Regions from separate parts of the Micromonospora sp. AP08 genome, predicted to be linked through region 1. Evidence: riboswitches for the same ligand, from Rfam matches in the RefSeq annotation. Region 1 holds a riboswitch; each other region holds the start of a gene.

Region 1 (3,282 bases):
GACTGGGCCGCGCCCGCCCCGCGGGACGGCTCGCCGGTCCCCTCCCCCGCCGCCTGAGCCGCCGGTCAGAGGTACGCGTCGAGGAGGGCGAGCACGGCGGCCGGGTCCTCCACGTGCGCGTTGTGGCCCAGCCCCGGCAGCGTGGCGACCGGCACGCCCAGCTCCTTGAGCTGCGCGTCGGTCACCATCGGGTCCTGCTCGCCGCGAGCCAGCAGCACCGGCACGTCGGTGGCGGCGAGCAGCGCGGGCAGCCGGGGCTCCCCCACCGCGAACGCGGCCGGGTCCATGGCCAGCCGCCAGCGGCCGTCCTCCCGGCGCAGCCCCGCCTCCACCACCGGGTGGTCGGGGGCGAACAGCCCGGCCAGCCCGGACACCCGCAGGTAGCGGCGGGCCGCCTCGTCCCGGGTGGCGAACCAGGTCACCGGGCGGGCGGCCAACTCGTGGGCCTTCTCCAGGTCGGCCGGGGACCACACGGCCTTGATGCCGAGCCCGACCACCGCGTCGACCGGCAGGCGCCGGGACCGCGCGGCGAGCGCCAGCGCCACCACCCCGCCGAGCGAGTGCCCGAGCAGCACGAGCCGGTCGTGGGGGCCGAGCCGCTCGGTCACCGGGCCGAGCCCCTCGACCACCCGTCGGGCGAGGGCCTCGAAGGAGTAGCCGGGCAGCGGCGGCGACCAGCCGTGCCCGGCCAGGTCGGGCGCGAGCCAGCGCCCCGCCCAGTGGCGCTCCAGCAGCGGCGCCCAGGGCAGCCACACCTCACCGGTGGCACCCATGCCGTGCAGCAGCAGCAGATGGCGGGTACCCGTCTCGTCGCCCATACGGCGCAGTGTGCCACCGGACGGACACCCGGCGCGAGAGCGGACACGGGCGCGGACGACGTCGGGCACCGGCTCGGTGGAGCCGGTGCCCGACGGGAGGGGTGATCAGGCGGAGTAGCCGCGGGTGGCGGCCCAGTTCGCCAGGTCGATGGTGCTCATCCAGTACGCGGGCAGCGCCGCGTTCGCCGAGTCGGCGATCCGGACGGTGCGGCCGTCGTTCTTGTAGCCGACCACGGCGATGTAGTGGCCGCCCGGGAACGAGTGCCAGCCGCCGTCGGTGTCCGTGGCGTCGCCGGCGATGTTGACCACCACGCCCCGGCCGTCGGTGATCGCCTTGACCACGTCCGCCTGGAGCTGGTCGATCTCGGCCGGGCTCGCCGAGCCGCCGAACATGTGGGTCCGGTACGGGTTGCCCTTGACCATCTGGTTCAGGCCCCGGGTGGTGTCCTCGGCCGAGTTGGTGCCGTTCTCGCCGGCGTTCAGCGGGGCGATCATCGCGTCCTGGGTGGTCTCGACGCCACTCGCGCTGAGCGCGTTGCGCACCGCGGCCGGGCCGCAGTTCCAGTAGGCGGTCTGCGCCTCGTAGGTGTAGTCGAGCACCTTGCTCGACGGGGGCTTCGGCTTGGCCTTCGGGGTGGTGTCCGGGTCGGCGGCGGCCTTGGCGGCCGGCTTCGCGGCCGACGGCGACGCGCTCGGCGAGACCGAGGGCGACGGGACGGCGACCCGGGCCTCGCCCCGGCTGGCGACCTCACCGAGCCGGGAGCCCAGCTCGGCGACCGAGGCGGTGTTCTCCTGGGGGGCCGGGGCGTCGTCGGTGGCGGCGACGGCGGCGCTGGCGCCGCCGGCCAGCACGAGCGCCGCGGCCGAGCCGGCGATGATCCGGTACGGGCGTTCGGTCACGAGGCGGCGCAGCTGACGCTTCAGGTGGTGCTTCACGGTTTCCTCCACGGGGCGTGGCGGCACGCGCCGGCCCGGCACGCGGAGGAACTCACGCGCGCTGCGGGGCGGATGGCCGGGGAACGGGGAGCGCCCGGGGGGCCGGGCGGTCGGGGCGGGTTGCCGGTTTCGGTCGCCCTCAGGCGAGCGCCGGCACCGCGATGCCGTGGAGGCGGGGGGACGAGCGGGGGGTGGGCACGAGGAATGGCACTCCTTCCGTGACCGCCGACCGGGTTAGCTGACGGATTCGGGCGGGAAGTACGCCCTACCGCAGGCCGTGGCCCGCGGATTCACCCCGATGTTGCTGTGGGTCCCCGGTTCGTCAGAGCACGATTAGGCGGGTCGGCGCGGCGTCGCCTCTTGCGATCGAAAACCGCTCCGGACGCGCTGACACTACCGGTGGGTATGCCGGCTGCCAAGCGCTCCCACCTGCGTAAACCTCGTGCACCACTACGGATATCGGAACAGTCGGTCACTCACTTCACTCAATGGGACGAGCAGTTACGGCGGCGCCGCGCGGCCAAAAGCGGACATCCGGTGGCGACCAGCGCGGAATTGCGGGTGTCAATCGCCCGGCCCGGCACCGATGACCGTTTCCGCGGACGGGTGACAGGCCTCACCGAATTCGGATAACGATTCGGTCGAGCTCGCCGGGTCAGCCGGCCCGGGCCGGGCGCCAGCGCGCGCCGGGCACGGCGGCCGGGACCGGAGCCGGCGCCGCCCCGTCCCGACCCCGCACCGTCGCCGGGGCTGCGCCCGGAAGGGCGGGGCGCAGCGCGCCGGCGGCCGCGTACGCCTCCGCGGCCAGGGTCCGGGCCGCCTCGGCGGCCAGCTCGGCGTCCCGCCAGGCCCGCCGCTCCCGCTCGGCGGCCGCCGCCCAGCCGGCCCGGCGGCCCTCCCGTACCGCCCGGGCCAGCACGATCTCCTGCTCGGCCGGGTGCCGGCGCGGGTCCCACCCGTTGCGATGGGCCAGCACGTCGGCGAGCTGCCGGGCGCTCAGGTCGCCCCGCCAGTGCGCGGCCATCGCGGCGTGGTGCAGCCAGCGCTCCCGGGCCGCGTACTCGGCGGGTGTGCGCGGGGTGTGCGGCGCGGGCAGCGCGGCGGTGCCGGCGAAGCGGCGGGCGGCCGCCTCGGCCTCGTCGTACGCCCGCCAGGCCCGGTCCGCCTCGCCCTGGGCGGCCAGCCACTGCTCCCGCCGCCTCCGGGCGGTCTGCGCGGCCCCGGCGGCGGCCACCGCCACCTCGTCGGCGTAGCGGCGCAGGTCGGCCCGGCGGGCGGCCTCCTCGGCGACCCGGTCGGGCGCCGGATCGGTCCCGTCCTCCCGCTCGGGGCGGGCGACCAGCACGGCGAGCAGGCCCAGGGCCAGCAGGAGCAGGGCCGACCAGATCGCGGCGGCCTCGGGGACCTCGGTCAGGAAGCGGTAGAGAACGGTCTGCGGCATGGTCGGCACCTCACGGGAGAGAACGTGGTGGAGAGGTGTCCGCACGAGCCGTGAAAGCGGCGGGGTGCACCGGGAACGGGTGCCGGG
Region 2 (3,282 bases), on a different contig from region 1:
GAGGTGCACGCCGCGGCCGGCCCGGGCAACCACTGGTTCTACCTGCTGGCCAACGGCAGCAGCCCGACCAACGGCCAGCCGGCCAGCTCCACCTGCAACGGCAGCAGCGTGACCGGCCTGGGCATCCAGAAGGCCATGAAGATCATGTACAACGCGATGCTGCTGAAGACCTCGTCCTCGTCGTACCTGAAGTACCGGGTCTGGACGCTGCAGGCGGCGAAGAACCTCTACCCGACCAGCTGCACCGAGTTCAACGCGGTCAAGGCCGCCTGGAACGCGGTCAGCGTGCCGGCGCAGACCGGTGAGGCGACCTGCACGGGCAGCACCCCGACGCCGACCACCACGACCACCCCGCCGTCGGGCAGCTGCACCGGCCAGAAGCTGGCCAACCCCGGCTTCGAGTCCGGCAACGTGAGCTGGACCGCCAGCTCCGGCGTCATCACGAACGACACCGCCCAGGCCGCGCACGGCGGCTCCTACAAGGCGTGGCTCGACGGCTACGGCTCGACGCACACCGACACGCTCACGCAGTCGGTGACGATCCCGGCCGGCTGCCGGGCGACGCTGAGCTTCTGGCTGCACATCGACAGCGCGGAGTCGACCACGACCACCGCCTACGACAAGCTGACCGTGAAGGCGGGCAGCACCACCCTGGCCACCTACTCCAACCTCAACAAGGCCACCGGCTACGTGCAGCGGTCCTTCGACATCTCGTCGCTGGCCGGCACCACCGCCACCATCTCCTTCAGCGGCGTGGAGGACAGCTCCCTGCAGACCTCCTTCGTCGTCGACGACACCGCGGTCACCCTGAGCTGATCGCCATCGAGCGGCCGGTCGTCGTCCTCCCGACGGCCGGCCGCTTCGTCGTTCCCGCGACAGGTCGCCGCCGGCCGGGCTTCACCGGCCGGACGGTGGTCAGGCCGGGCGGGCCGCGCCGGAGCCGGCGCCGTCGCGGCGGATCCGGGCCGCGACGCCCTCCATGGCCCGGCCGAAGCGCTCCATGTCCCGCGCGGACTGCTCCGGCAGGCCGCCGAGCCGCGCGGCCAGGGCGTCCACGTCCGCCTGGGCCGAGGCGCTGACCCGGGCGTCCAGCTCGGTGAGGGCGGCGTTCACGGCCGACACCAGGTGCCCGCAGAGGGCCTCCATGGACTCCCCGGCCAGCGCGGGGTCGACGGTGACGGATTCCAGCCGGCCACCCTGGACGGCGACGGCACGGATCCGGCCGCCGGCCGCGGCGCCCTCGGCCCGGAGCAGCTCGCCGGGCGCGCCGTCGGGGTGCTCGGCGGCCCGGGACCGCATCGCGGAGAGCGCCTGTTGGGTCCTGGTCAGCAGCTCGTCGAGGCTCGCGGCCGCGGAGAACGGGTCGTTGGTCATATCCGCGCTTTCTTCACGTCTTTCCGAGCACCGTGACGATAGCAACCACCTCCGACGCGGACGCCGGTGAGCCCGCCCGCCCCGTCCGACACGAACGCCCGGCCGGGAATCCCGGCCGGGCGTTCGCGGTGCGGTGGACCGGCCCGCGCGGGGCCGTTCCGGTGGGGTCAGCGCAGGCGCAGCTTCTGGCCCGGGAAGATCAGGCCCGGGTTCGCGCCCACCACGTCCCTGTTGCGCTCGTAGAGAGCGTGCCAGCCGCCGGCCACGTTCTTCGCGTCGGCGATCTCGGAGAGGGTGTCTCCGGGCCGGACGAGGTAGCTGCCGGCGCCGCTCGTGCTCGGCTTGGCCCGCCGCTCGCCGCGGACGGTCGGCCGGTCGGCGCGCGACTTCCGCTCCGTGGTGGCCTTCTTGGCGGACTTCGTCGAGCCCGAGTCCTTGCTGGCGTACCTCTTGGTGGAGCCGCCCTTCTTGCCGCAGACCGGCCAGGCGCCGATGCCCTGCCCGTCGAGGACCTTCTCGGCGATGGCGATCTGCTCGCTGCGGCTGGCCAGGTCGGCGCGGCTGGCGTACTTCTGGCCGCCGTAGCCGTTCCAGGTGCTCCGGGTGAACTGGAGCCCGCCGTAGTAGCCGTTGCCGGTGTTGATGTGCCAGTTGCCGCCGGACTCGCACTGGGCGACGGCGTCCCAGTTGACGCCGGCGGCGCTGGCCGGGGCGGCCGGGCCGAGAAGGGCGGCGGCGCCGGTGGCGGCGCCGACGACGAGCGCCCCGACGGCGGTGCGACGCTGCGCGGTCCGGCGGTGACGGGCGACGTATTCACTTGCCATGTGGGTTTCCTCCACGCCGACGAGGTGAGCTGTCGGGTTCGGGCCGAGGAGCCCGGCCGCCGGTGGCGGCTTCACCCCGAGGTGTCGTGCACCGAGGAACGTGGGTCCCCCGCTCCCGCCCGAGGTCCAGGTACCACCGGGCCGGCGGCGGGATTAGGCGTTGCCGGCCCGTGGTGTCCGCGATCGCGAACGGAAACGACGTTAGGAACCTTTTGCGACGAACGCCCACTTCTTGTGAAGTTCTTCACCCGGCCGAGCGAAGGTCGCCCCGTTCGAGTTGCGCACCGTCCGAAGGGGGCTTATCGAGGGGCGGCTCAATAGGTCAGGCCGTATCCCTGCGGGAAGAGCGGGACCTTGCCGTCGCCGGCGTTGATGGGCTGCTGGCTGACCGAGTTCATCCAGGTCATCGGCAGTTTGCCGGTCGGCGCGTACCCGCCGAAGAGGACGTCGGCCACGCCGCCACCCTCGGTGCCGGGCAGCCAGGAGGCCAGCAGCGCGTTCCACCGTGGCAGCTCGGCGGCCACGTCCAGCGGCCGGCCGCTGACCAGCACCACGATCACCGGCACGCCCGAGTTGCGCAGCGTCGTGATGGCACGCAGGTCGTCGCGGTCCAGGCTCATGCTGCCGGTGCGGTCGCCCTGGCCCTCGGCGTACGGGGTCTCGCCGACCACCGCGATCGCCGCCCGGTAGGTCTTGTCGATGCCGGTGCCGCGCTGGTTGTACGTGACCGTCGTGGTCGGACCGGCGGCCGCGCGGATGCCCTGGAGGATGGTGGTGCCCGGGGTGACGGCGCCGGAGGAGCCCTGCCAGGAGATGGTCCACCCGCCGCTCTGGTTGCCGATGTTGTCGGCGTTCTTCCCGGCCACGAAGATCTTGTTGTTGTCCCGGGCCAGCGGGAGCACGCCGCCGTCGTTCTTGAGCAGCACCTGCGACTGCCGCACGGCCTGGCGGGCCAGCGCGCGGTGCGCCGCGCCGCCCACCGTCGGGGTCCAGCTCCGGTCGGTGTACGGCCGCTCGAAGAGGCCCAGCTCGAACTTCTTCGTGAGGATGCGCCGGTTGGCGTCGTCGATCCGGCTCATCGGCA
Region 3 (3,282 bases), on a different contig from region 1:
GCCCGCTTCACCAGGTTCACGCTCGGGCCGAAGTAGCCCTCGGTGTCGTGGATGACGATGTACTCGATCTTCTGCTGGGCCGGCCGGTTCCCGAGGTCGTGGTTGCCGTAGTCCCCCGGGTCCGCGCTGAGCTGCTCGTAGGGGGCGGGGATCCACTCGCAGGCCAGCCGCACCGGGCATTCCAGGCCGTCCGGCCGTTCGGCGCGGCGCAGCCCCAGCTTGTGCAGCCCGGACTGGTCCGGCGTCACCGTGGTGGCGGCCAGGGTCACCCGCTGGCCGTCGTCGGTGGTCCGGGTCGCGCCGAGGCCAAGCTGGTCGTAGACCTCGTCGGCGAAGGCCGCCGCCGCGTCCTCGGTGTCCGCGCCGGAGTAGCGGGCCACCGCGCCGTACCAGGCCGCCGGGTCGGTGCCGGCGCCGACCGGCGCAGCCAGTTCCTTCTGGTACGAGGCGAGCAGCGCCGCCCCGCCCCGGATGTTCGCGGCCGCGTCGGTGCGCAGCGTCTCCTCGGCGAGGCCGGTGAGCGCCGCGGCGGCGTCGAGCGTCTGCAGGGACGCCTGCGGCAGCGCGTCCTCCGCCGGCGCCGACGCGGTGGCCGGGTCGAGGGTGAGCGGACGCGAGTCGTCGCCCCGCGGGTCCTCGTCCTCGTCGACGTGGCCGCTGGCCGGGGTCGAGAGGACGTGCTGGGCGTCGGTGAGGTGCATCGGGCCGTAGCCGCCGCTGGTGCTCGGCTGGCCCGGGTGGGTGTCCCACCGCGATTCCAGGTACGAGACGCCGAGCAGGACGCTCTGCGGCACGCCGTACTCCGCCGCGGCGGCGGCGTACTGCTCCTGGCGGTCGGTGGGGGGTGGGGCGGTGAGCGGTTCCGCGGCCACCGGTCCGGTGGCCACGAGCGCGGTGGCCGCCGCGACGGCGGCTGCCAGCAGCATCCGTCTGCCCGACGGCGGGGGGGAGAGGTGCATCGAACCTCCAGACAGGGATGGGGGTCACTGCGTCCTCACCCTCGCCCCACGCACCCTCCGGGTCAATACCTTTCCGACAAGTAATCTTCGGTGAAAAAAACCTTCGGGTACGGAGTGTCACGGCGACTTGGGTTGCGGATCGGTAACGGTCATCTCTACTCTGGTCAATCGTCGGCCGCCAGTTTCACCGTCCAACCCGGGTGGTGACGGTCCGACACCGCCGAGTCGCCTCCGGGCGAGCCGGGGACCCAGGTACCTGGGGTGAATCCGCAGCCACTGCGGTAGGGCGGCTCCCTTCCCGCCCGAACCCGTCAGCTAACTCGGTAGGCGGGCACGAAGAAGGAGTACGGAAGCCCGGTGGCACACCATGCCCCGCGGCCACCGTCGGGCCGGTCGGTCGACCGGTCGACGGCTGCGCCGCGTTCCCGCTGGTCCCGCTTCACCACCGTCCTCGCCGCCCTGGCCGGCACCGCCGTCGTCCTGACCGGCGGCGCCACGGCGGCCCACGCCGAACCGTCGGTCACCGAGATCGAGCGCCAGATCGACCAGGACTGGAACAAGCTCGAACCGATCATCGAACAGGTCAACGCCACCCGCGAGCAGCTCGCCGCCAAGCGCAAGCAGGCTGCCGCGCTCGCCAAGCAGATCGCCCCGCTCCAGGCCCGGGTGGACGCCGCCCTCGGTCAGGTGGGCGGCCTCGCCGCCGACGCGTACAAGGGCGACAACAATCTCTCCACCGTCAACGCGCTGTTGGGCAGCCGGTCCCCGAGCGAGCTGGTGGACGGCCTCGCACTGCTCGACCGCTTCGCGAACCGCCAGCAGGCGCAGGTGCGGACCGTCGCCGAGCTGCGCGACCAGCTGGCCGCCAAGAAGCAGCCGCTGGACGAGATGATCGGCGAGCTGGCGCGCACCGAGGCGCAGCTCGCGGCGAAGAAGAAGCAGATCGACGCCGAGATCGTCAAGCTGCAGAAGCTCCGGCTCAAGGTCTACGGCAGCGGCGGTGGCGGTCCGCTGCGCCCGGCCCCCTGCCCCGCCGGCTACCCCGGTGGCCCGGCCGGCATCGCGGTCAAGTTCGCCTGCGCCCAGATCGGCAAGATCTACGTCTGGGGCGCCGCCGGCCCCGACCACTACGACTGCTCCGGCCTCACCATGGCGGCCTGGGCCAAGGCCGGCGTCTCGCTGCCGCACAATGCGCGGCAGCAGCACGACGTGACCCGGCGGGTGAGCCGGAGCGAGCTGCGCGCCGGTGACCTCGTCTTCTACTACAGCGACCTGCACCACGTCGGCATGTACGTCGGCGACGGCTGGGTGGTGCACGCCTCCCAGTCGGGCAAGCCGATCACCATGAAGCGCGTCGACGACGGCCAGATCAACAGCTACGGCCGCCCGGGCTGACCGGTCCGCGGGGGCTCCCGTGCCGCGGGGGCCCCTGCGCCGTTCCGCCGTGCCGGCCGGTCAGCGGGTCGGCCAGGTGCGCCAGTTCTGCCACGACCGGCTCGGGGTCGGCCCGCGCTGCCCCTGGTAGCGCGACCCGTAGACCGCCGAGCCGTACGGGTGCTCGGCCGGCGAGGAGAGCCGGAAGATGCACAGCTGGCCGATCTTCATGCCCGGCCAGAGCGTGATCGGCAGGTTGGCCACGTTGGACAGCTCCAGCGTGACGTGGCCGGAGAAGCCCGGGTCGATGAAGCCGGCCGTGGAGTGGGTGAGCAGGCCGAGCCGGCCCAGGCTGGACTTGCCCTCCAGGCGCCCGGCGAGCTGGTCGCCCAGCGAGATCACCTCCAGCGTGGAGGCGAGCACGAACTCGCCCGGGTGCAGCACGAACGGCTGGCCTTCGGGCACCTCCACCATCGAGGTGAGGTCGTCCTGCTGCACGGACGGGTCGATGTGCGTGTAGAGATGGTTGTTGAAGACCCGGAAGAGCCGGTCCAGACGTACGTCGATGCTGGACGGTTGCACCAGCGTGGGCTCGAAGGGCTCCAGCGCGAGCGTGCCCGCCTTGATCTCGGAGACCAGGTCGCGGTCGGAGAGCAGCATCGCAACACCATAGCGACCGGTACGGGTGACCTGCGTGTCGGACTACATCTTCGTACACCTGTTCGATAGAATGTCCGCATGGCTTCCTGGTCCGAATTCGCCGCCGACGAGCCCCGCCTCGCCGACGAGATCCGCCTCCTGTTGCAGCAGTACGGGCCGGGTTTCGGCTACCTCGCCACGGTCCGCGCCGACGGCGGCCCGCGGGTGCACCCGGTCTCCCCGGTCATCACCGACGACGGGCTCTGGTGCTTCGTCATCGACTCGCCCAAGCGCCGCGACCTCGAACGCG

The links. A riboswitch is a leader RNA that binds a small molecule or an ion and turns the genes downstream of it on or off. The one in region 1 is predicted to bind cyclic di-AMP.
Region 2: it holds a riboswitch for cyclic di-AMP, as region 1 does, so the genes downstream of both, FXF50_RS30095 (transglycosylase family protein) here and FXF50_RS10025 (C39 family peptidase) in region 1, are expected to answer to the same signal.
Region 3: it holds a riboswitch for cyclic di-AMP, as region 1 does, so the genes downstream of both, FXF50_RS26285 (NlpC/P60 family protein) here and FXF50_RS10025 (C39 family peptidase) in region 1, are expected to answer to the same signal.

What each region holds. Positions count from the first base shown of each region.
Region 1 covers NZ_VSEZ01000004.1:349,588-352,869, forward strand. Annotated here, with positions in the region: gene FXF50_RS10015 (CDP-glycerol glycerophosphotransferase family protein) at 1-57, shown strand, start outside; gene FXF50_RS10020 (alpha/beta fold hydrolase) at 66-818, opposite strand; gene FXF50_RS10025 (C39 family peptidase) at 924-1,766, opposite strand; cyclic di-AMP (ydaO/yuaA leader) riboswitch at 1,963-2,104, opposite strand; gene FXF50_RS10030 (hypothetical protein) at 2,410-3,195, opposite strand.
Region 2 covers NZ_VSEZ01000001.1:559,866-563,147, reverse strand. Annotated here, with positions in the region: gene FXF50_RS02550 (M4 family metallopeptidase) at 1-816, shown strand, start outside; gene FXF50_RS02545 (YbaB/EbfC family nucleoid-associated protein) at 916-1,374, opposite strand; gene FXF50_RS30095 (transglycosylase family protein) at 1,542-2,198, opposite strand; cyclic di-AMP (ydaO/yuaA leader) riboswitch at 2,198-2,368, opposite strand; gene FXF50_RS02535 (glycoside hydrolase family 3 protein) at 2,513-3,282, opposite strand, start outside.
Region 3 covers NZ_VSEZ01000021.1:48,371-51,652, reverse strand. Annotated here, with positions in the region: gene FXF50_RS26290 (N-acetylmuramoyl-L-alanine amidase) at 1-926, opposite strand, end outside; cyclic di-AMP (ydaO/yuaA leader) riboswitch at 1,168-1,305, shown strand; gene FXF50_RS26285 (NlpC/P60 family protein) at 1,317-2,354, shown strand; gene dcd (dCTP deaminase) at 2,415-2,993, opposite strand; gene FXF50_RS26275 (pyridoxamine 5'-phosphate oxidase family protein) at 3,072-3,282, shown strand, end outside.